Regions from separate parts of the Pelagimonas sp. KU-00592-HH genome, predicted to be linked through region 3. Evidence: riboswitches for the same ligand, from Rfam matches in the RefSeq annotation. Region 3 holds a riboswitch; each other region holds the start of a gene.
What was found. A riboswitch is a leader RNA that binds a small molecule or an ion and turns the genes downstream of it on or off. The one in region 3 is predicted to bind cobalamin.
Positions count from the first base shown of each region.

Region 1 (8,057 bases), 100 kb from region 3:
ATCTTCCTCGATGGCATAGTCGAACCGTGCCCGCCGGTTCTCGGCGATCACCTTATAGTTCGGATCGGTCTTTTGCTTGTTCTTGGCCATGATCGGCACTGATTACCCCGACGCGTACGGGGTGTCCATGACCTCAAGTCAGGACAAACGGATATTCACCTCGCGTGGGTTTTCTGCCAGTTTGCCCTACATTCTCGGGAAATAAGGAGATTCCCCTGTCCACCCTGTCGCCGTTTCATGAACGGGCCGAGCGCCTGATCCAATGCAAGAGCATCGAATCGCTCTGGGAATGTCACGTCGAAAACATGGCGGGTTTCGGGTTTGACAGGCTCCTCTACGTGGCGACCACCTTGTCACAACCCGGCAACTGGGGCGACCCTGCCGACCGGCTGGTTCTCACCAACTATCCCGCCCCGGTGATCGACACCTTCATCGGCCAAGGCCTGCACCGCACCACCGCCAAGATCCCGAGCCCGGCCGAAGGGCCCGGTGCCTACAGCTGGCGCAAGAGCCGCATCGCCAACGATGCCCCGCCAACCCGCGCCGAACGCGCCCATATGGCCCTGTGCAACAAGTGGAAGATCACGGCGGGATATACCATCTGGTTCAGCGACCTGCGTCAGCGCCGCAAGGGGGTCATGGGCCTCTGTGCCAAGGTCGGGCTGTCACAGGCCGACGTGGATCGCACCTGGCTGGAACACGGCCACGAAATCCACGCGCTTTGCAACATCCTGCACCTCAAGGCGCTGTCCTTGCCCAGCCCCGATCACCGCAATCTGCTGACATCCCGCCAGCGCGAGGTGCTGAACGGCATCGCCGACGGTCTTTCGACCCAGGACCTGGCCAGCAAGATGGGCCTCAGCAGAGCCACCGTCGAAAAGCACCTGCGCCTCGCCCGTCAGGCCCTCAATGCCGAAACCACGGCCAATGCCATCCACAAGGCCTCCGAACTCCATCAGCTCTTCCTGCTGCGCGAAGCGGTCTGACGCTGCGCCTGCACACTGCGCTTTACAAGTCCCCCGCTCCTCCCCTACACATGACGTGATGGTTCCCGGATCGACTCTCATATCGTGACGGGAAAAGGGAACACGGTGCGGCCCGCAAGGGCCAAGTCCGAGACTGCCCCCGCAACTGTAAGCGGCGAGCCATCCTGAGATACGCCACTGGCCACATGGCCGGGAAGGTTCAGGAGACGCGACGACCCGCAAGTCAGGAGACCTGCCATCATGAACCGTAACCTACTACCGGGCGGGGTGCCCCGGAGGGAGACAGAGCATGACAGCGCAGCGCGCAACACAATCTGGCCCTTTCCAGCCCCCGCACAAGCGCGGAGGGCGTCATGAACCGGCCATTTCCCCATAAAATCACCTTTTGCTCGATGTGTCCCCACACGGGCCAAACCTGCCGTCCCGGCTTTGAAATGGCGCGCAAACTGTGCCAGTCGATCAGCGCCAGCGGCGACCTGATCGCCGACGATTTCGAAATGTCGGGCCACGTCGAGATGGTCGGCTGCTCGCGCCCCTGCGTCGGCGTCTTTCACGCTACCAAGTCGGCCTGTCACATGTTCGGCGATGTCGAACAGGACGCCGATGTCGACGCGCTCCTGTGTGACGCCCGCACCGCGGCCCGCGGTCACGGCGACTGGCCGCAGGATGGCACAGGGCCGATCCCCGCCGCCGTCGTTGCCTTCGACACACAGGCCCGGGCGCTGTCATGACCCCGGCCCGGCTCGAGACACGAAATCTCGGCTGGGTGCCTGCCAACGGAACGACGCCTGTGCTGCGCGAGATCACGATCTCGGTCGCGGCCCGGTCGGTTGTTGGCATCACATCCGGCTGTGCCTTCGAACAGGCCGCGCTGATGCACCTTCTGGGCGGCATGATGCCCCCAAGTTGCGGTCAACTTCTCATCGACGGAGATCCCACCTCTACCATGCCGCCCCGGCGGCTGGCGCGAAAACTGGCCTTCGTCGCGATGGACGACTGGCACAACGATCCGCGCTGCGTCATCGACATCCTGCGCGACAGGCGTGCCCTGCACCGGCTTGGGTTTCACACCCCCAACCCGCGCGACGGCGAAGTCGTCTCAGGGGTCATGGATCGCCTGAACCTGCGCCGCCTTGCCTTCTCGACACTGGACGGCCTGTCCCCGGCAATCGCCTTGCGGGTGATGCTCGCCCGCGCGATGGTGCAGGAACCGGACCTGATCGTTCTGAGCGAGACACCATCCGGCCTCGACGATTTCGCCCTCTTTGCGCTGTTCGATCACCTGCGCCAGTCCGGCCAGACCGTGATCGCGGGTTTTGAAGATGGCGACCTCGCGCTTGGCCTCTGTGACAGGGTTCTGGATCTCGACCGGGGCCGCCTTACGTCGGCAGGGCCCCGCCGAGCGCACCGGCAAGGATAAGCACCAGCGCCACACCATGCACGATCAGGATCGCCTTGAGGGTCCGGGCAAAGGGCTGCTTGCGGGTCTTGTGCCGAAACAGGGTCTGCCCCAGCCGCGCCGCGGGGCTTCCGCCCAGCATGGCAATCAACAAAAGGGTCGGCTCCGGCACCCGCCACCAGCCGGCCCGCGCGCACAGCTTGTCCCAGCCAAAGGCGATGAAGCTCATCACGTTGATAAGCCCCAGCCACCACAGGAACAGAATCACTGCGTTGTCCGCCACCGGTTTTGTCCTTCGCGCCTTTTGTTACCTTCAGATGTAATCGCCGTGCGCCGCCGATACCATCCCGCTTTTGCCGATTTGCCGCACTGCAATACCGACGTAATACCGACACGATACCGCCGGAAAACCGAAGCCCCCGTTTTGCCCCCTCGAGCCAGTTAACCCTTGCCCCCCATTTCCGGCGTCAGCAGGTGCCGCAACAGGGCAACGGGGTGGCTGCGCAGGGTCAGGCGCATCGCCACATAGTCCTCCACCACCTGCTCTCCCTCGCTCATGTCCGGTAACATCGCCTGCGGCTCCTGAATGCCCTCGCCGTCCATATCCTGCGCAAAAAGCGGCAAGGGGTCGATCGACCGGATCGCCTTGGCCTCCCACAGGGCCTCGCGCCGGTTCAGCCCGAGATCAAGAAAGGCATCCGCCTCGGCCAGCCGCATCAGCACCGGTGGCGTGATCCCCGCCCGCCGCCAGACATCCTCGACCGAGAGGTATCCATTGCCCCGCGCCGCCGCGATCCAGACCGCGTCATCTTCGCGTAACCCCTTGATTTGTCTAAACCCAAGCCGCAGCGCCAGCCCGCCACGCCCGTCCGGCTCCATCACGTTGTCCCAATAGCTTTCGTTCACCGAAACCGGCCGCACCTCAACCCCGTGCTCGCGGGCATCCCGCACGATCTGGGCCGGGGCATAGAACCCCATCGGCTGGGAATTCAGCAGGGCACAGGCAAACAGCCCCGGATAGTGGCACTTGATCCACGCGCTGGCATAGACCAGCAGCGCAAAGGATGCCGCGTGGCTTTCCGGAAACCCGTATGACCCGAACCCCTCGATCTGGCTGAAGCAACGGGCGGCAAACTCCTCGTCATATCCGTTCTGCCGCATCCCCCGCATAAAACGATCATGAAATTCGCTCACGTTCCCATGTTTCTTGAACGTCGCCAGCGACCGCCGCAACCGATCCGCCTCCTCCGGCGTGAACCCCGCCCCGATCATCGCGATCTGCATCGCCTGTTCCTGAAACAGCGGAACCCCCAGTGTCTTGCCCAGAACCGCCCCCAGTTCATCCGAGGGAAACGACACCGGCTCCTCGCCATTTCGCCGCCGGATATAGGGGTGAACCATGTCCCCCTGGATCGGTCCCGGCCGGATAATCGCGACCTCGATCACCAGATCATAAAAGTTGCGCGGCCGCATCCGTGGCAGGAAATTCATCTGTGCGCGGCTCTCGACCTGAAACACCCCGATACTGTCCGCCCTGCACAGCATGTCATACACCTTGGGGTCTTCCTGCGGCAGCGTAGCAAGGCTAAACCTCTGTCCATAATGGGTTTTCATCAGATCAAAGGCCTTGCGGATACAGGTCAGCATGCCAAGGCTCAGAACATCCACCTTGAGAATGCCAAGGCTGTCGATGTCGTCCTTGTCCCAACAGATCACCGTGCGATCTTCCATCGTGGCATTCTCGATGGGCACCAACTCGTCCAGCCGCCCCTCGGTGATGATAAAGCCGCCCACGTGTTGCGACAGGTGGCGGGGAAAGCCGATGATCTCATGCACCAGCGCCATCGTCTGACGCAGGTGGCGGTCGCTCGGGTCCAACCCGATTTCGCGCATCCGTTCGTCCTGCACAGCGTCGACCGAAAAGAACCCCCAAAGCTGCGAAGACAGCGCCGTGATGGTGTCTTCGCTCAGCCCCATCGCCCGCCCCACCTCGCGAATCGCCCGTTTGCCCCGGTAATGGATCACCGTCGCACACAGCCCCGCCCGATGCCGGCCATAGCGTTCATAGATATGCTGGATCACCTCTTCGCGGCGTTCATGTTCGAAATCCACGTCAATATCAGGCGGCTCGTCCCGCGCTTCGCTGACAAAGCGTTCAAACACCATCGTGCCGATTTCCGGACTGACGCTTGTCACGCCAAGGCAAAAGCAAACCACTGAATTTGCAGCACTTCCCCGCCCCTGACACAGGATGTCCCGGCTGCGGGCGAAATCCACGATATCGCGCACGGTCAGGAAATAGGGCTCGTAATTCAGACGCCCGATCAGGTCGAGTTCATGCTCCAGCATATCCCGCACCCGCTCGGGTGCCCCGTCCGGATACCGCCACCGCAACCCCTCGTAAGACAGCCGCCGCAACCGCTCCGCCGCGGTCTCGCTCCCCCGCACCTCGCTTGGATATTCATACCGCAGACTGTCCAGCGAGAACTGCAATCCCTCCACCAGTTCCGCCCCCCGCGCCAGCGCCTCTGGATAGTCGCGAAACAGGATTTCCATCTCGCGCGCATCCCGCAGCCGGCTCTCGGCATTGGCCAGTGCCGCCCGCCCAAGCGCATTGACCCGCCGCCCGGTGCGGATCGCCGTCACCACATCGGCCAACTTGCGCCGCCGCCCGTGGTGCATCATCGGTGCGGCGCTGGCCACAATCGGCAGGCCCAGCCCCTTGGCCTGCGCCGCAACCCATTGAAAACGCACCTTATCCCGCCCGTCATAGTGGGGCGACAGCAGCATCTGCAAACGGCCCTCGAACCGCTTGCGCAGACGCGGCATGAGATCGCCCCAGCCCGCCACGCCCTTGGCCCGACGGTCCTCCTGCGCCACCGGATGCAGGATCAATTGCAGCCCTTCGGAGTGGTCCATCAGGTCCTGCAAATGCACCAGGCACTGCCCCTTCTCTGCCCTGAGCCGCCCCTTCGACAATATCCGGCAGAGGTTGGCCCACCCCTGTCGATCCGCCGCCAGAACCGTCACCGGCGGCCCGTCAGAAAACACCAGCCGCGCCGCCGGCAACAGGCGCGGTACTGCGTAGATCGCCGCCGATGGCCCTGCCACCACCCCCTCCGGCGCAGGCGGGCCAATCAGCCCATGCTCGGCATCAAACCTCTCGCGTTCGCGCACCTTGCGCGCAATCTCCCGCGCTTCCGTATGCGCCCGCACGATGCCCGCCACCGTGTTGTCATCGGCAATCGCAATCGCCCCCAGCCCGCCCAAGGCGGCACGGCGCATGTACTCCTCCGGGTGCGACGCTCCGGTGAGAAAGGTGAAATTCGAAGTGATACAGAACTCGGCGATCATGACGATCTACAAGTATATTCACGTTTTGTTCTTTTTCGAGTCTTTTCCCGAAAAACAAAAGGGCGATCCGAAGACCGCCCTTTCCAATCAGTGATTTATCCGGATCAGCCCTTGCCTTTCCAGGGCACCAGCTGGCGTTCGATCCAGCGCATCAGCATGTCGATGCCGAAGCCGATGCCACCGATCAGGATGATGCCCATGATCACGATATCGGTCAGCGTGAACTTCGAGGCCACCATGATCATCATGCCCGCACCCTGCGACGCGGCCACCAGTTCCGCGGCAACAACCGTGCCCCAACAGACGCCCATCGCAACCCGTGCACCGGTAAAGATATCCGGCAGCGAGTTGGGAATGATCACATGGCGCATGATCTGCCACTTCGAAGCCCCCAGAGAATAGGCCGCGTGCACCTTGGTGATACGCACCCCCGACACACCGGAACGGGCCGCAATCGCCATGATCCAAAGCGCCGCGAGGAACAGCAGAATGATCTTGCCGACCTCACCAATCCCGAACCAGATGATGATCAGCGGGATCAGGGCCAGCGGCGGAACCGGGCGCATGAATTCGACAATCGGATCAAACCAGCCACGGAACCAACCGTTCAGACCCATCGCATAGCCCAGCGGGATGCCGACAATGGCGCCGAACAGGAAGCCACCGATCACACGGAACAGCGAGTATCCAAGGTGTTCCCACAGGGTAAACCCGCGATAACCTTCCGAGCTGATCTCCCAGAACCGGCTGACCACGGCCTCGGGCGGCGGCAGATAGACCGGGTCCATCTGAAGCCCCTGCGGCGGGGTATAGCTGATGGCCCCCTTGTCGGTGAGCGCAAAGCGGCCCTTGTCGCTATCAAGTGGCGCGGTCTTGGAAATCGGCGCACCATCGATGGCAACAACCTTGGCACCATTCTTGCGGTTGGTCTCGTCGTTCTTGTCAAACAGGATGGTTTTCGAACGCGAGGCATTCATCGCCACCGCGTCGTTCTTGGCCATGCCCTCACCGGGCTCCACATCGAACCGCGGCGCGTCTTCACCAAAGTCGAACACGCGCACGGTCACGGTTGCGTCGTCGCGATTTCCGTCCGCATCTTCAAGGGTATACTCGAACGAGGTCTCCCCCACGAACGGCCCCGGCGCCTTGAGGAACCCCGGCAACATGTTCGATCCGGTGAACGAGCCCCAGATCAGGAAGATCGTCAGAACCGAAACCACACTGGCCCAACGGTCAGAGACAACGGCGCTTTCGTCGCCAAAGGTCACTGTCTTGAGTGACGTGAAGTCGCTGGTCGCGCGATGCACGAGGAATTTCACCAAGAAAAATGCACCCGCAAAGATCGCGACATAAACGAGCAGGATCAGAAGTCCGGTCATTGTGCATCCTCCGTACGTCCCATGATTTCTTCTTCCATGTCCCAGATCATCCCGAGGATTTCCTCGCGCTTGACCGCAAAGTCGGGGTGTTTCTTCACTTCGCGAAGATCTTCACCCACGCCCAGATCGGCAAATGGCAGGCGGTATTCCTTGTGGATGCGTCCCGGACGCGGTGCCATCACGATCAGGCGTTCGCCCAGCAACAGCGCCTCTTCCACCGAGTGGGTGATGAGGATGATGGTCTTGCCGGTTTCCTTCCAGAGCTTCAGAACCAGCGACTGCATCTTCTCACGCGTCAGCGCGTCAAGTGCCCCCAGCGGTTCATCCATCAGGATCACGTCCGGGTCATTGGCCAAGCACCGCGCCAGCGCCACACGCTGCTGCATACCGCCGGACAATTCATAGATCGCCTTTTCCTTGAAGTCCTGCAGGCCGACCACATCAAGAAGGTGGTCAACATGCTCACCCCAGTCGGCCTCTTTCTGGCCCTTCATCCGCGGCCCGAAACTCACGTTGTCCCGCACGCTCATCCATTCGAACAGCGCGCCCTGCTGGAACACCATGCCGCGCTCGGCATCCGGCCCTTCAACGTTGTGGCCGTTCATCACGATCTGGCCTTCGGTCGGGGCAAGGAACCCCGCAAGAATATTGAGCAAAGTGGTCTTGCCGCAGCCAGATGGCCCCAGAACACTGAGCAATTCGCCTTCTTTGAGATGCAGGCTCACATCCTTGAGCGCCTGAACCGAGCTGCCATTAGGCAGGTCAAAGCGCATCGAAATACTTTCGATCGACAGTCCCGACATGGTCCGCCTTTCACATGTTTGAGATTCTGGCCAACCCGATTCAAAGGCGGGTCAGCCTGGAGAGGGCTTGCTCCAAGGGTCCGCCCATGCCGCAGGGGATGCGGCAAGGCGGGCGAACCCCCGGGAGAATTACATG
Region 1 is NZ_BAABWM010000002.1:669,932-677,988, forward strand. Features, by position in the region: gene smpB (SsrA-binding protein SmpB) at 1-90, opposite strand, end outside; gene ABWV42_RS10400 (helix-turn-helix transcriptional regulator) at 165-986, shown strand; cobalamin riboswitch at 1,029-1,240, shown strand; gene ABWV42_RS10405 (hypothetical protein) at 1,421-1,717, shown strand; gene ABWV42_RS10410 (ATP-binding cassette domain-containing protein) at 1,714-2,406, shown strand; gene ABWV42_RS10415 (DUF1294 domain-containing protein) at 2,366-2,668, opposite strand; gene ABWV42_RS10420 (error-prone DNA polymerase) at 2,827-5,739, opposite strand; gene ABWV42_RS10425 (ABC transporter permease) at 5,844-7,118, opposite strand; gene ABWV42_RS10430 (taurine ABC transporter ATP-binding protein) at 7,115-7,921, opposite strand; gene ABWV42_RS10435 (taurine ABC transporter substrate-binding protein) at 8,051-8,057, opposite strand, start outside.
Region 1: linked by a shared signal. The riboswitch ahead of ABWV42_RS10405 (hypothetical protein) and the one ahead of ABWV42_RS09845 (DUF1636 family protein) in region 3 are both predicted to bind cobalamin.

Region 2 (8,057 bases), 210 kb from region 3:
GAACGGACCCACCCAGACCGATGACAACCCCTTTGCGATCCACCACGACATAGGCCAGCGCACTTGCCGCCCAACTGCCCGCAAGTGTGAATGTGGTCTCGGCCGTACCATCATTGTCGATATCAAGGCTCACCAGCGTGTTGGCGCCACTGGCCGCCGTGTTAATCGACGCATCCGCGACGCTCGACGCATCACGAATGTACGCATCGAACCTGATCAGATCGCCCAAAGCGAAATCCGAAAGGAAATCGCCCTGAAGGTCACTGTAGCTTCCTTCAAAGGTATCATTGCCCGAGCCGCCAACAAGACTATCCGCACCAGCACCGCTCTTCAGGACATCATTGCCAACGCCACCATTCAGCGTGTCGTCACCATCATTGCCATAGAGTGAATCGTCGCCGTCCCCACCATTCAGAAGGTCGTTGTCCAAACCACCGAACAGGTTGTCGTTACCAAGATCGCCGTTCAGCGTATCGTCGCCGGCGTCCCCGTTGATGTACTCGTTGCCGCTCCCACCTGAAACGCTGTCGGCACCGTCGCCAGCATAGACACGGTCATCGCCGTCGCCCGCATCAATGCTGTCGTCCCCCGCATCGCCATACAGATAATCGGCGTAAGCACCACCGCGCAGTGTATCGTTTCCGCTTCCACCATAAAGGTAGTCGCGGTCTGCGGTACCAACCAGGCTATCGTTGCCACCATCCCCATAGAGACGCGCACTTTCGGTTCCCGCTTCAAGGGTATCATCCCCGGCACCACCCAACAGCGTGTCACGTCCGGACCCGCCGCGTATCGAGTCGTTGCCGGCGCCTCCCGACAGCATGTCGTTGCTGTCACCGCCATCAATCGTGTCGTTGCCACCATTGCCGAACAACCTGTCGGCACCGATCCCACCGCTCAGGCTGTCATCGCCGCCCAGCGCAATGATGGTATCGTTTCCGTCTCCACCAGACAGGGTCTCAACCGCATCGGTCCCGATGATCGAGTCATTGCCCGCAGTCTCGCTTCCAATACCGGTTTGCGTGAGAAGGACGATGTCGCTCGCACTGTATGACGTCAGCCCCGCAAGGAAGAGGAAAGGCTGCGCAAACGTGCCGTTCAGCGTCAGGCTGACATCATTGGACGTATCGCCATCATCACCCACATCGATCGTGAGCACCGTATTGCCGTTGTCGACAGTGGCGGAAATGTTGCCGCTATCCGCCCGGAAATCAGTAAACCGCAGCGTGTCGTCCTGGCCGAAATCGGTGATGACGTCTCCGTCCACCCACAACTGGCGCAGGCTGAAGATATCGGCTCCGGCGCCGCCCGTCATGGTGTCGGCACCATCCTGGCCGCTGATAAAATCGGCGCCTTCACCGCCCTCAATGCTATCGGCGCCCGTGCCGCCGTAAAGATAGTCGTCGCCCAGCCCGCCGGACAGCGTGTCATCATCGTTGTCGCCGTAGAGCCAGTCCCTATCGTCACCGCCAACAAGGCTATCCGCACCGTCGTTGCCGTTCAGCCGATCCTCGCCATCACCGCCGTCAATCGAGTCATTCCCCGATCCGCCGGCCAACGTGTCGTTGTCCGCATCCCCCGAAAGCGTGTCATTGCCAGCATCACCGGTCAGACTGTCGGCCCCCGTTCCACCATCCAAGCTGTCGGCGCCGTCCCCCCCGATCAGCGTGTCATTGTCCACGCCACCAAACAGGGTGTCGTTGCCGTCATGCGCATTCAGGCGATCATTGCCGTCTCCGCCCGAAAGGCTGTCGTCACCTTCGTTGCCTTCCAGGGTGTCATTGCCTTCGCTTCCCTCCAGCGTGTCATCACCGACATCACCAAGCAAAGAGTCGTTGCCAAGACCGCCGACCAAACTGTCGTTACCGCCTTGTCCAAACAGCTTGTCATCACCCTCCCCACCCAGGAGAGTGTCATTGCCATCAAGCCCAACCAGCGTGTCATTCCCACCCAGACCATTGAACGAGTCATTGGTCGGCGTTCCAGCCAACACATCAGCTCCCTCAGTCGCCGAACCGGAACCGGCAAACGACGTCAGATAAATATCGGTACCATTGGATTGAGTAGCACCGTGCAGAACAAGGAATTCGCCCCCAGCCGGTACCCCAGCGATCGTAAAGGTCACGTCAACGTTGCCGTTGCCATAACGATCAAGCATTACAATCGTATCAGGCCCACTCGTGTCAAAAGTGACAACGCTGTTCGCCGTGGTCTGATTCAGAGTGATCCTGTCGCCAGATTCAAAATCGGTAATCAGGTCACCGTCGAGCGTCTGATAGCGATAGCCGTAGTAATAATAGGAATAGCCCTGGAAGACATCGGTCCCAGCCCCACCCGTCAGCGTGTCCGCGCCATAAGAGCTCAAGAGCGTATCGTTGCCATCTCCGCCATCAAGGCTGTCAGTGCTGCCCGCCGCCCTCAGGTAGTCGTTGCCAAGACCACCAATCAGGGTGTTGTTGCCGCCGCTGGCAATGATCGAGTCATCGCCATCACCGCCATCAAGAATGTCGTCGCCGCTGCTATCGTTGAGCGTATCGTTGCCGGTCCCACCTTCAACCGTGTCGTTCGACTGCCCTGCCGAAAGCCGGTCATTGCCAGCACCACCAACAAGGCTGTTCGGGCCGCCGCTGCCTTGGAGCGTGTCATCGCCGTCACCCCCCAGCAGCGTATCTTCCCCTGTGCTGGCCTGCAAACTGTCGTTCCCCGCGCCCCCGTCGAGCAGGTTGTCGCCCGCGTTGGCATAGATCGAGTCGTTGCCGTCCCCTCCATACGCCGTATCATTACCGGTTCCCGTGTAGATCCGGTCATAACCGAGCCCTCCGAGGAGCAGGTCATCTCCGTTATCGCCCGTCAGGTAGTCGTTGCCATCATCGCCGCGGAGCGTGTCGTTGTCATCGCCGCCATAGAGATTGTCCGCATCGGAACCGCCAATCAGAAGGTCATTGCCATTCTGGCCATAAAGGTAGTCACCACCTTCATGCCCCCAGATTTCGTCGTTGCCATCGCCGCCGTATAGGTAGTCATAGTTACCGAACCCGAAGATCAGGTCATCGTCCACGGTGCCGCTGAGATTGTTGTAGTTGTCGTCCCCGAAAATCACCGATCCGCTGGTCTGGACCAGAATGATCTCCGTCGCAGTCGCGCTGCGGCCGGTCACCGGAATACCGGACCGTGCGACGAAGGTACCTGTGAAAAGGCCGGACAGGGTCAGCGTGATATCTGTAGAGGCGTCACCATCGACATCAATGTTCAGGAACGTGTTTACGCCATCGTTGCTGACCGTCATGTCCGAGGTGTCAAAGCTCTCGTCAAGAACACGGATACGTTCAAGAACCTGGTAATCCGCGATTGTATCGCCGTTCAGGTCGCCAACTGTCCCCGCGAATACGTCCAGCTCGGTGCCACCGACCAGCGTATCGGCGCCGGCACCACCGTTCAGGGTGTCGATGCCTGCCCCGCCTTCAAGGCTGTCGGCCCCCGCCTCGCCCATGAGAACGTCGGCATCGTCGCCACCCTGCAGGGTGTCATCGCCTGCACCACCCAACAAAAAGTCATCCCCGGCGTCGCCGGTCAGCAGATCATTGTCGCCCCCGCCATAAAGCTTGTCCGCGCCCAGACCGCCCGCCAGCGTATCTGCACCGCCAAAGCCGACAACGGTGTCATTCCCGCCGCCCGCATCCAGCGAATCCGCGCCCGCGGTGCCGGTCAGGCTGTCGCTGCCTGTCGTCGCCGTTCCTTGGCCTTCCTGCACCAGAAGGATATCCGTCCCCGTTGCGGACGAGTTCCCGAACAGGGTGACAAAATTCAATCCCGTGCCGGTGAAATTCAGGGTGATGTCATCGCTGACGTCGCCATTGCTGCCGATGTCTATGGTCACCGTCGTGACCCCGGCATTGACCACCACGCTCAGATCACCGTCCGCAAAATAGGCATTCAGAACCGCAACCTGATCACCCGCTTCGAAATCCGAAATCAGGTCACCATCCAGATCGGCCGCATCGCCTTCGAACCTGTCCGCGCCGGTGCCGCCAGCAAGCGTATCAATGCCAAGACCACCTTTCAGCGTGTCCTGACCCTCGCCACCGTCAAGACTGTCGGCCCCCTCGCCACCGTCCAGCGAGTCGTTGTCAGCCTCGCCCAGAAGCGTGTCCGCATCCGCGCCACCAAAGAGGCGGTCAACGCCGTCTCCGCCCAGCAGGCTATCGCTGCCGCCCTCGCCGTACAGGTAGTCAGAACTGCCGCCGCCATAAAGCGTATCCGCCTCTGAGCCGCCATAGAGATAGTCGCCGAAATCTCCGCCCCAGAGCGTATCCGAATCCGCGCCGCCATAAAGCCGGTCGATGCCGTTGCCGCCAATGAGCCAATCAGCACCGTCGCCGCCCCAAAGCGTGTCAAAACCTTCTTCACCCCAAAGCGAGTCCGCTCCGTCGCCACCAAACAGATAGTCGTTACCATCCCCGCCTGCGAGAGAGTCATTGCCAATACCGCCGTCCAGCGTGTCGGCATCATCGCCACCAAACAGACGGTCGTCGCCTTCTTCACCATAAAGACGGTCCGACCCTGCATCGCCATAAAGGTTATCCGACCCCTCATCACCGTAAAGAGAGTCACCCCCCTCGCCGCCAACAAGCGTATCAAACCCTTCACCACCAGACAGCGCATCATTGTCCGCGCCACCATCCAGATAATCGCGCCCACTCCGGCCATAAATCGTGTCGGCCCCTGCGTCGCCATAGATGCTGTCGTCGCCATACCAGCCGCTTGCAATATCCGCCCCGGCACCCAGTGAAATGAGGTCATGGCCGCTGTCGCCATACACGGTATCGGCGCCGTCACCGCCTTGAATGACATCGTGGCCTGCGCCCCCGCGCAGGAAGTCATCCCCCAGATCGCCCTGAAGCACATCGTTGCCAAGACCACCGTCCAGAGAGTCGTTGCCCACACCGCCCATCAGCAGATCGTGGCCGTCGCCCCCTTCAACCGTATCGGCACCGTCGCCGCCAACCAGCGCGTCATCCGCGGCGCTGCCAACCTGGCTGTCATCGGCCGCCGTGCCAGTCCAGATCGTGCCGTTGAACGAATTCAATAGCATGAGAGTGAACGACTCCGACGCCAGCACCAGCATGCCCACCGCAAGCGTGCCGGTCATCGTAAAGCTCAGATCGGCAATCGTGTCCTGATCGGTATCAATGCTGGCAACGGTGTTCCCGCCAACCACCGAAAAAGACATGTTCGTGGCGTCGAAATTGGCCCCCAGAACGGCAATACGGTCGATCGCCGTAAGATCCGCGATGGTATCTCCCTGCATCGAAGAGGCCGTGCCAATGAACAGGTCGCTGCCGTTGCCGCCAACCAGTTCATCCGCACCGGAACCGCCAAGCAAGACATCGTCGCCGTCGCCTCCAAGAAGATCATCGTCGCCCGCGCCGCCAAGCAGGCGGTCGTCATCGGCACCCCCCACAATCAGATCAACGCCGTTGCCGCCAAACAGCGTATCGTCGCCGTCGCCGCCGTTCAGGGCATCGTTGTCGTCCTCGCCGAACAGCTGGTCATTTCCCGCATCACCATAAAGGATGTCGTTGCCGGTACCGCCCGCAAGCCCGTCATTCTCGGTGCCGCCGCTCAGGGTATCATTGCCACCAAAACCATACAGGTAATCAACGCCAGCCAGGCCCGAAATCGAATCCGCATCCGCGGTGCCTTCGATCACGTTATTGCCACTGTCTCCGGTGAGGTTCGCCATTGTAATGCCCTTGATTCTAGCGACTTTGCGCAATGCTTAACGAATGAATAGCGCAAAACACCCTCAAGGACAAAAAGGTGTGGCCGAAAGGGATATTTTACAATCCTGAGCTGTTTTCCTGCCCGACGAACCGGTTGTCCAAGGGCTCGCAAGTAAATTCCATTTGCTCCGACAACCCGCCGACATTCACCATCTGCGATTTGATGTCCCGACACACGAATCCGAGTTGACGAAAACCGCATGCTCTGCCATGCAAACCCAATGTCCGGTTCCGGGTTGATCCCGGAAGAAATAGGGAATGCAGTGCGGTGATGAAGATCACCAACTCTGCAACTGCCCCCGCAACTGTAAGCGGTGAGCGCGGCTGACAACGCCACTGGGGAACACCCCGGGAAGGCCAGACCGTCGCATTGACCCGCAAGTCAGGAGACCTGCCGGATACGTGTCCTCGGAAGGGACATTTCATTTTCGGCGGCGGGGTGCGCGCCTGATGCTTTTGTCCATGTCGGCAAATAGTATCTTGCGTCCAGTCGTCAAATTTAAATGCGTGCCGGGGTTGGCACGACGTGAAAAAGGACGAAAGTTCATGAAAAAGCTGCTTTGCGCGGCCGCAGCGGCACTGGCCATTCCGGCAATGGCCCAGGCCCACTTCCTTCTGGAATACACCACCGACACCATGATCGAACGTCCGGGCGATGTTCCGGTCAAACTGATCTTCTGGCACCCGCACGAGGCTGGCCACGCGATGGTCATGGAAAAGCCGGAAGAATTCTTCGTGATCCACAACGGCAAGAAAACCGACCTGATGGACACCCTCAAGCCGTTCACCTTCGAAGGTCCGGACAACAATGCGCCCGCGTTCATGGGCTCCGTTCCGGTCAAGCGTTCGGGCGACTACGTCATCGTCACCGTCCCGGCGCCCTACTATGAAGAGTCGGAAGACATCTACATCCAGCAGATCACCAAGGCCTACCTGAACCGCAACGAGCTGCCCACCGACTGGGATCAGCCGCAAGGTCTGGCCACCGAAATCCTGCCGCTCAACAAGCCCTACAACATCATCGCAGGCTCGACCTTCACGGGCCGCGTGCTCAGCGAAGGCAAACCCGTGGCTGGCGCCGAAATCGAAATCGAATACATGGCAGCCGAACCTGACATGGACAGCAACGGCACCAAACCCAGAACCGCCTCCCCCCTGCCGGGTGGCGCAATCGTCGCGATCTCCGACGACAACGGCTATTTCTCGTTCGGCATCCCGAAAGCCGGCTACTGGGGCTTTGCCGCTCTGGGTTCCGGCCCGGCCACCGAACATGAAGGCAAGGAACTAAGCCAGGACGCCGTGATCTGGATCCGCGCCTGGGACCTGGAGTAACCCCCCATGCACATTGTCGACGGCGCACTTTCCAATCCCGTAGTCATCGGCGGCGCAGTTGCCGCCGTGGGCGGGATTGCCATGGGCCTAAGATCGCTGGACCTTGACCGCATCCCCACAGCGGGGGTGCTCTCGGCAAGCTTCTTTGTCGCCTCCCTGATCCACGTGCCGATCGGGCCGTCGTCCGTGCACCTTATCCTGAATGGCCTCGCCGGGCTTCTGCTCGGCTGGGCCGCCTTTCCCGCCCTCTTCATCGGCCTCCTGCTGCAGGCCGTGTTCTTTGGCTTCGGTGGTCTGACGGTTCTCGGCGTCAACGCCGTGAACATCGCCTTCCCCGCCGTTGTCGCCGGATTGCTGTTCAGCGGAATGATCGGTCGCGGCTCTCCTGTTCAGGGCGCCATATGGGGGGCCATAGGTGGCGCCTTTGCGATTGCCGCCACAACGGCTATGGTCGCAGTCTCTCTCGCATTGACAGGTGATGAATTCTTGCCGGCCGCCAAACTCGTGTTCTTCGCCCATATCCCCGTCATGGTGGTCGAAGCCGTCCTGACCGGTTTTGCAGTTCTGCTGGCCCGCAAAGTCAAACCCGAACTCTTTGTCAAAGGGGGCACAGCATGAAACACCTCTGTCTGGCCCTCGCCCTGCTCTGCGCCCCGCTACCCGCCCTTGCCCACAAGGTCATCGCCGGTGTCTTTCCCGCAGGGGACGCAATTGAAGGCGAACTTGGCTTCTCCAACGGTGATATGGCGGTGGCCCAGGAGGTCATTGTCTTCGGCCCAGATGGTGCCGAAATCGGCCGCACAATCACCGATGGCGATGGCTTTTTCCTCTTCACGCCCCAACAGCCCGTCGCACACACCTTCCGCGCCGACATGGGCGCAGGCCACGTGGCCGAGGTGACAATGCCCGCCAAAGACGTGGCCAAGATCATGGGTGTTGCCG
Region 2 is NZ_BAABWM010000002.1:351,304-359,360, forward strand. Features, by position in the region: gene ABWV42_RS08800 (calcium-binding protein) at 1-5,743, opposite strand, end outside; cobalamin riboswitch at 5,993-6,196, shown strand; gene ABWV42_RS08805 (DUF4198 domain-containing protein) at 6,330-7,115, shown strand; gene cbiM (cobalt transporter CbiM) at 7,122-7,733, shown strand; gene ABWV42_RS08815 (NikL family nickel/cobalt ECF transporter subunit) at 7,730-8,057, shown strand, end outside.
Region 2: linked by a shared signal. The riboswitch ahead of ABWV42_RS08805 (DUF4198 domain-containing protein) and the one ahead of ABWV42_RS09845 (DUF1636 family protein) in region 3 are both predicted to bind cobalamin.

Region 3 (8,057 bases):
GAAGTCGATCACCAGTTCCGGCACCTGCATGGCGGAGGGTTCCGAGATTTCGAGGATCAGCCGCTCGGCAACATCTGGGCGGGTTTTCGTTCTTGAATTCAGTGTCTTGAGCCATTGGCCATAGCCGATGGACCGCGCGGACATGTTGATGGACAGCTTGAGATCGGGATGGGCGGCCAGCGTGTCGAGACCGAACTCGAGCGACAGGCAATCCAGCTGGCGACCAAGTTCATTGTCTTCGACCGTACCCATGAATTCACGGGCGGGGATGATGCGGCCGGTTTCGTCGAGGACGCGGAGGAGGGCCTCGTGGAAAACCGGGGTGCGCATGTCGGTGGCGCGGACGACGGGTTGATAGGCCAGAAGCACCTGTTTGTGGTGGATCGCCTCTCGCACCATGTCGAGCGTGCGGGCGTCACGGCGGGCGAGGGCGAAAGAGAGGGGATCTTCCTGTCCCGGAGGGATGTCGGAGGTTTTGCGCGGCTGTCCCATGTGCCTTCCCATGTTGCGGTTTGCGCGAGAATGCCGCCTAATCCGTAAACAAGCGCCTAAAGGCGTGATTTGAGACGAATTGAGCGGGGATGCGGGATGAGCGAGAGATGTGGCTGGGCCGGGCCGGAAGAAATCTACATCCACTATCACGACACGGACTGGGGCGTGCCGGAGTATGACAGCCGTGCGCTATGGGAAAAGCTGATCCTCGACGGGTTTCAGGCGGGGTTGAGCTGGATCACCATCCTGAAGAAGCGCGAGAACTTTCGCGAGGCTTTTCAGGGGTTTGATCCCAATGTGATTGCCGAATGGGGCGAGGGTGAGGTGCTGCGCCTGCTGGAGAACCCCGGCATCATCCGGCATCGGGGCAAGATCGAGGCCACCATCGCAAATGCCCGCGTCTGGCAGGAGATCGAGGCCGAGGAGGGCTTTGACCACTACCTCTGGAAACACGTCGATTTTGCCCCCCTTCAGAACCGCTGGGTGACGCAGGCGGATGTGCCGACGCAGACACCGCTTTCACAGGCGATATCCAAGGATCTCAAGAAGCGCGGGTTCAAGTTTTGCGGGCCGACGATTGTCTATGCCTTCATGGAGGCGGTGGGGATGGTGAATGACCACCTTGTGGGCTGTCCCTGCCATGAAAAAGTGGCGGCTTTTGCGCGGGAAAACCCCTTTCCGCGACTCAAAAGTTAAGGCGGAAAACAGGCAAAAACGGCGTGTCGGTGCCACGTCGGTATTACGTCGGTATTGCGACGGTGCAGCCTGCCACCCGAGCGGCGTTAAGGCCGCGCACGGCCGGGCTTATCGAAAACCCGGCGTGCCCGCGTCTTCGGGGTGGCGTTTGAGGTGGTTGGCTTTCATCTTTTCCGCGTTGATGCGCTTGCCGTCGTGGCTCCAGCCCGGAGGGGCGACGGCATAGAGCAGGCGTTCGCGCAGGGTGAGGCCCTTGCGGGACATGTCCTTGAAGATGGCGACCCATTCATGGAAGGCGACGCGCAGCGGGTTGAAGGTGCCGAGGTTGTGGACGAGGCCGTAGTCGACCTTGTCGTGGTCCTGTTCGGGCACGAAGGTGCCGAAGATCTTGTCCCAGATAATGAAAACGCCGGCGTAGTTGCAATCGAGGTAGCGCGGATTGCGACCGTGGTGCACACGGTGATGCGAGGGGGTGTTCATGATGGCTTCGAACCAGCGGGGCATCTTCGTGATCGCTTCGGTGTGAATCCAGAACTGGTAGATCAGGTTGAGACCGCCGCAGAACAGCACCATGGCCGGATGGAAGCCGACGAGGATCAGCGGCGCGCGTACTATCATCATGAAGGTGAAGGTATAGGTCCAGGTCTGGCGCAGCGCGGTGGTCAGGTTGTAGTGCTGCGACGAATGGTGATTGACGTGGCTGGCCCAGACCCAGCGGACGCGGTGGCCAAAGCGGTGCACCCAGTAGTAGCGCAGGTCATCGAGGACGAAGCAGATCAGCACCACCCACCAGCTTGTGCCGAGGTCGAGGGGGGTGATTTCCCAAAGGACCATGAAGAAGCCCCAGGCGATGAAGCCCAGAAGGATACCCGATGCCACGTTGCCCGCGCCCATGATGAGCGAGGTGATGGCATCGCGGGTCTCGTAGCGGCCGCCCTTGCCGGTGCTGCGAATCCAGATCAGTTCGAACAGGATGGCGGCGATGAAGAAGGGTACGGCGAGGCTGACGACATCGGGGTATGTGAGGGTATCTGTCATAGGCTGTTCATGGCCTCCTGCCATTTTGCGAGGTCTGCCGTGGTCAGGGTGATCTCTACCTGTGGCGCGCCGAAATCGGGAAGCTCTATGCGCAGGCCGGAGGGGGTGATGGTGGTCTCGTGATCCCGCAGCAGGCGCGAGACGGTATCGTCACCAAAGCACCAGGTGAGGCCCGCGCGGTTGCCGAGAAGAATCAGCGCCGCCTTGGCGTCGCTCGACATGAGGATGTCTTGCGGCGGGGTGTTGGGAAATTCCCGCGCCCAGGCCCTGCGGACGTCGTCTTCGGAGCGGAAGTGGCGCGGGGCGGTGAGGCCAAGCCGGTGCAGGAGCAACGCGATTCCCGCGATGCCCAGAACAACCAGTGGTCCCAATATCTCCAATGGCATGTGTCTCTCTCCCTTGCCCAAGTAAGTGGCAGGCATAGGGGGCTGTCAAAGGTGGCGTGGCGTCAACGCAGCGGCGTTTATCTGTCTGCCTTGCTGGCCCGGAACAGGATCAGGAAGACGAAGGCCGAGCCAAGCGAGGTTGTGACGATGCCGACGGGCAGTTCCTGTGGTGCAAGCAGGAGGCGGCTCAGGATATCGGAGGCGGTGAGCAGCATGGCACCGATCAGGGCGGCGGCCGGCACGAGGTGGCGGTGCAGCGGGCCGACGATGCCGCGCGCGATGTGGGGTACCATCAGGCCGACAAACCCGATGACCCCGGCGACCGAGACAAAGACGGCGGTGGCGAGGGCCGCGACAAAGAACATGCGAAAGCGCAGGCCCTGAACCGGGACGCCAAGGGTTGCCGCGGTCAGGTCTCCGGTCAGCAGCGCATCGAGCCAGCGGTTGCGGTAGAGGGCATAGGCGAGGATGAGCGCAAGGCCGGTGCAGACGAGGGGGAAGGATTCCCAGCGGGCAAGGCCGAGGCCGCCCAGCATCCAGAAGATCACCGAATGTGCGGCGCGGCTGTCGCCGGCGAAGATCAGGTAGTTGGTGATAGCCGAGAACAGGAAGGAGACCGCAAGCCCTGCGAGGATGAGCTTTTCGGGGGCGCTCATGCGCAGGCTGTGGACAAGGGCGAGAACGATGCCGGAGGCGATCAGGCCACCGCAGAAGGCGGCAAGCGGCAGGGTCCAGAGGCCAAGGATATCGCCGGTCACGGTGATGACAAAGACGGCTCCGGCGGCGGCACCGGAGGAGAGGCCGAAGAGGAATGGATCGGCGAGGTCATTGCGGGTCGTGGTTTGCAGGACAACGCCGACGATCCCGAGGCCCGCGCCGATGACGGCGGCAAACAGGGCGCGCGGCAGGCGCAGGTCAAAGACGATGCGGTGCAGGGGCGACATGTCGGCTTCGGTGAGGCCGGTGCCAAGCGCGATTGCGGCGATGGTCTCGGACAGGGGGATGGATGTCGTGCCATAGGCGGCCGACAGCAGGACGAGGGCGATCAGGATGACCGCCCCCGCGAAGGTTATGAGGCCGAAGCGGCCCATATCAGTTCAGGCCCGGGTGCAAGGCCTTGGCCATTTTCGAGATCGCGGCGATGTTTGCCGGCCCCGGGGTCAGTTCTTCGTAGCGCAGACCGATCCAGCGGGCGTTCTTGACGGCGTCGGTTTGCGACATCACCGGATGTTCCTGAAGGAACTTGAAGGTGTCTTCGGCGCCGTTGCCTGTCTGGTAGTCGAGCAGAACGAGGAATTCCGGATTGGCGGCGGCAACGGTTTCCCACGAAGTGCGGCCCCAGCTGGTGTCCATGCCGTGGGTGATGTTCTCGCCACCGGCGGCGGCGATCATCGCGTCGGGGATGGCGAATTTGCCGGCGGTGAAGGGGGCATCGGCCGGACCATCCAGCAGGAAGACGCGCGGTTTGGCGAGGTCGGCGGTTTTCGCTTCGATCGCGGCCAACTCGTCTTGCCAGCCGGTGACCAGCGCGGCGGCCTTGTCTTCGACCTGCATCACCTTGCCGAGGCGCAGGACGTCGTTGAACAGGAGGTCCATGCTGGCCTGGGGGCGGTTCTTGTCGAGGTGGACGCAGCTTTCGGTCAGGATCATGGTCTTGATGCCGAAGGGGGCGAGGGTGTCGGGGGTGACGTCGCCGCCGGGTTTCATGCCGTAGTACCAGCCCGCGAAGAACAGGTCGGGTTGGGCGGCCAGGAGGTTTTCGACGGTGGGATACTTCGGCGCGAGTTCCGGAATGTCACCGCGCAGGGTGTCGAATTCCGGGCTGGTCTTGTACCAGCCGGTGATGCCGGTGAGGCCGACGATCTTGTCCTGAAGATCAAGCGCGAAGGCCATGTCGGTCATGTTCATGTCATGCACGACAAGGCGTTCCGGTGCCGTCTCGAAAGTCAGCGGTTCGCCGCAGTTGTCGACGGTGACACTGCCGGCGGTCGCGCTGGTGGCCAGTGCGGCGATCATTGCGGCGGGCCAGAGTTTGTGGATCATGGGGATTTCCTTTTAGGTTTTGGTGTTCGTTTTGCGGATGTCGAGGGCCGGAATGGTGCGGCCTTGATGCGGGAGTTGCAGGTAATCGACGCCGAAGGTTGCGAGGACGTTTTCCGGTGTCAGCACGTCCCCTGTGGGGCCGAAGGCGGCGAGGCGGGTCGACTTCATCAACGCGACATGGGTGGCGAACTCGGGGATCAGCACGAGGTCGTGCAGGATCATCACCACGGTGATGCCGAGATCGGCCACGAGGGACAGCATCCGGCCCTTGGCATCGGGGTCGAGGTGGTTGGTGGGTTCATCCAGAAACAGCAGCGACGGGTTCTGGGCCAGCGCGCGGGCGATATGTGCGCGTTGCCGTTCGCCGCCCGACAGCCGCCCCATTTTCTGCGAGGCGAGGCCCCTGAGGCGGGTCAGGTCGAGAATGCGGTCAAGATCCTGGGCGTTGTCGTCCTGCGAGGCATCCGCGCGGATCGGGATCTGGCCCAGTGCCACGTAGTCGCGCAAGGCGAGGCGGCCGTCGGGGGCTTCTTGCTGGCTGACCACGGCGATGGTGCGGGCGCGTTCCATTGCCGATAGCTGTTTCAGGTTCTGCCCCTTGATCCAGATGTCGCCGTCGGAGGCGGGCTCGAGACCGCAGAGGAGTTTGAGCAGCGTGGTTTTGCCGGCACCGTTGGGGCCGGCGATGGCAAGGATCGCCCCTTCGTCGACGTCAAAAGAGACGTCGTGCAGCAGGGTGTTGCCGTTCGGGGTGCGGAAGCTGACGTTCTGGACAGAGAGAAAGGCCGTGTCTGTCATGAGGTGCCCCCCGACGGAAGGGCGGGCATGCGTGACAGGGTTTTCCTGAACAGGGCGCGTGGCCGGTTGGTGGCATTGGTCCAGCCGTCCGGCGTGTCGCGGTATTGGCGCGCGAACGCTGCCAAAGCGTCGAAATCTTCGCGGGTTTCAATCTCGCCGAACAGGTATTGCGCCTTGTCGGGGGCTTGAAACCCGACGGTCTGGCCGTGGTCACAGCCTGCCATGAAGGAGACCAGCCGAATGGCAAACCCGTCGGGCAGGGTGCCGGACAGACGGTCGGACAGTGCTTGTGCGTGGGCCTGGCTTTTGCAGGTGTCGCAGATCAGAAGAAAGTGGTCAGGATGATCGCTCATGTCCCGCTCCGCCTGTCGCCATGCGGGGAGGGAAGGTGCCAGTCATGTCAAAACGCAAGGAACGCGTCATCTTAGCCTCCTTCCAGGACACCCCGTCCCGGGTTGGTTGAACAGATGATGGCAGGTCTCCTGACTTGCGGGTCATGGCGCGGCCACCCTTCCCAGCCTGTCGGCCAGTGGATCGTGGCGTTGCTCACCGCTTACAGTTGCGGGGGCAGTTGCGGATTTGGCCGTGGTTGGCCGCACCGCATTCCCTTTTCATCCCCTTGGCGTACCTTGGGGAACCATCGTCGCAAACTGGTGCCTGAGAATGCGGATTGCGTCAATGAGAATTGTCGCAGGGCTTGCACGTTCGTTTGTGGCGCGCGCGGTGGACGACAGGGGGGGATGCTCTAAATTTTGGGAAGAGAGGGCGTGATTTGGCCCTGCCATCGGGAGAAATTTCCAAATGACACTTTTCAAGAACACGGTTTTCGCTGGTGCGGCCCTTGGTGTGGGGCTGACTGTTGGCATGGCGCGGGCCGAGACGCTGGATGCGCGGCAATCGGATCCGCAGGTGATGGGGTGGATGCAGGGGTTTCCACCGCCTGCGGACAAGATGATCACGCAGCCTGATTCGAACTATTTCAGTTTTCCCAAGCTGCGCTGGTCGGTGTGCCATCTGCGCGAGTTCCTTCCCACGGAAGAGATCAGCCGCGGGATCGGGGCGCCGGTGTCGCTTGATTACCCGTCGCCTGCAGCTTTTGCCGAGATGCGGGCCGAGATCGACGCGCTGAACTTTGTGCCGATGAACAGTGATGCCGAGATGACCTGGGACGAGTCGCTGTATGCCAATTACACCGACGGGATGCTGATCCTGCACAAGGGGCAGGTGGTCTACGAGCGGTATTTCGGCTGTCTGGAGGAAGACGGCAAACACGCGATCATGTCGATGACCAAGTCTATCACGGGCCTTCTGGGGGAAATTCTCGTGGCCGAGGGGGTTCTGGACGAGACCCTGCTGGTGCGTGATGTCATTCCCGAGATCGAAGGGAGCGCCTTTGCCAGCGCCACGGTGCGCGAGGTGATGGATATGACGACGGGGGTGAAAAACTCGGAGGATTATTCGGACCCGGAGGCCGATATCTGGCTTTATTCCCGCGCGGCCAGCCCGCTGCCGAAACCCGAAGGCTACGAGGGGCCGGACGGGTATTGGGAATACCTGCAACAGGTGCAGCCCGAGGGGGCGCATGGGGATGCGTTTAATTACAAGACGATCAATTCGGATATGCTTGGCTGGATCATCAGCCGCGTCACGGGGCAGTCGGTGACCGAGCTTGCATCCGAGCGTCTGTGGCGGCGCATGGGGGCCGAGCAGGACGCTTATCAGACGGTGGATGGCAAGGGGGTGCCCTTTGCGGGTGGCGGTGTGACGGCGGGGCTGCGGGATCTGGGCCGGTTGGGGATGCTGATGCTGAACCAGGGCGAGATCAATGGCACGCGGCTGTTCCCTGCCGAGGTGGTGCGCAGGATTGCTGCCGGGGGTGATCCGGGCAAGTTCGCGGGCTTTCCGACCCTTGAGGGCGGCAGTTACACAAGCCAGTGGTGGGTGTTCCACAACCCGCATGGGGCCTTTGCGGCGCGGGGGGTGCATGGCCAGACGATCTATGTCGATCCCACGGCCGAGATGGTACTGGTGCGGTTGGCTTCTTACCCCAAGGCGCAGAACGGGTTCATCGATCCGACATCGCTGCCGGCCTATCAGGCGGTGGCCGAATACCTGATGGCCCGCTAGGGCGACAGGGTGATGCGGGGGGCCGCGATGCGGCTGAGGGCGAGGCCGGTGTTGATCGGGCTGTAGAGCGGTCTCGGTGGGCGCGACGCGGTGCTGACGTCGCGCAGGACCCATTCGTGATCTTCCATGATCCTGAGCGATTGCGACAGGGCGCGGTCGGTGATGCGGCCGAGGTGCCTGCCGATGTCGTTGAAGTGGCGGGGGGCTTGCAGGGTGCTGAGGATCGGAAGAACCCATGTGCGGCGCAGGAGGGGGAGACCGGCAGGGGTGGTCGCCTGATGCACCGCGTGGGCCAGGGCGGCGGCCTCAATTCCTTGAGCTGTCAGGCGGAACTCGGGGCGCAGCGGGTGGCCGTGGCCGGGGTTGCGCTCGATGAGGTCGATGTCGATCAGGTGTTGCAGGCTTTGGGCAAAGGCGGTGCGGCCTGCCCCCGTGGCCGCAAGCAGAGGCGCCTGTCTGGCCTGTGTCCCCTCGTGG
Region 3 is NZ_BAABWM010000002.1:565,742-573,798, reverse strand. Features, by position in the region: gene ABWV42_RS09880 (EAL domain-containing protein) at 1-492, opposite strand, end outside; gene ABWV42_RS09875 (DNA-3-methyladenine glycosylase I) at 589-1,188, shown strand; gene ABWV42_RS09870 (sterol desaturase family protein) at 1,297-2,226, opposite strand; gene ABWV42_RS09865 (hypothetical protein) at 2,223-2,612, opposite strand; gene ABWV42_RS09860 (FecCD family ABC transporter permease) at 2,690-3,703, opposite strand; gene ABWV42_RS09855 (ABC transporter substrate-binding protein) at 3,705-4,655, opposite strand; gene ABWV42_RS09850 (ABC transporter ATP-binding protein) at 4,668-5,453, opposite strand; gene ABWV42_RS09845 (DUF1636 family protein) at 5,450-5,806, opposite strand; cobalamin riboswitch at 5,909-6,110, opposite strand; gene ABWV42_RS09840 (serine hydrolase domain-containing protein) at 6,255-7,580, shown strand; gene ABWV42_RS09835 (winged helix-turn-helix transcriptional regulator) at 7,577-8,057, opposite strand, start outside.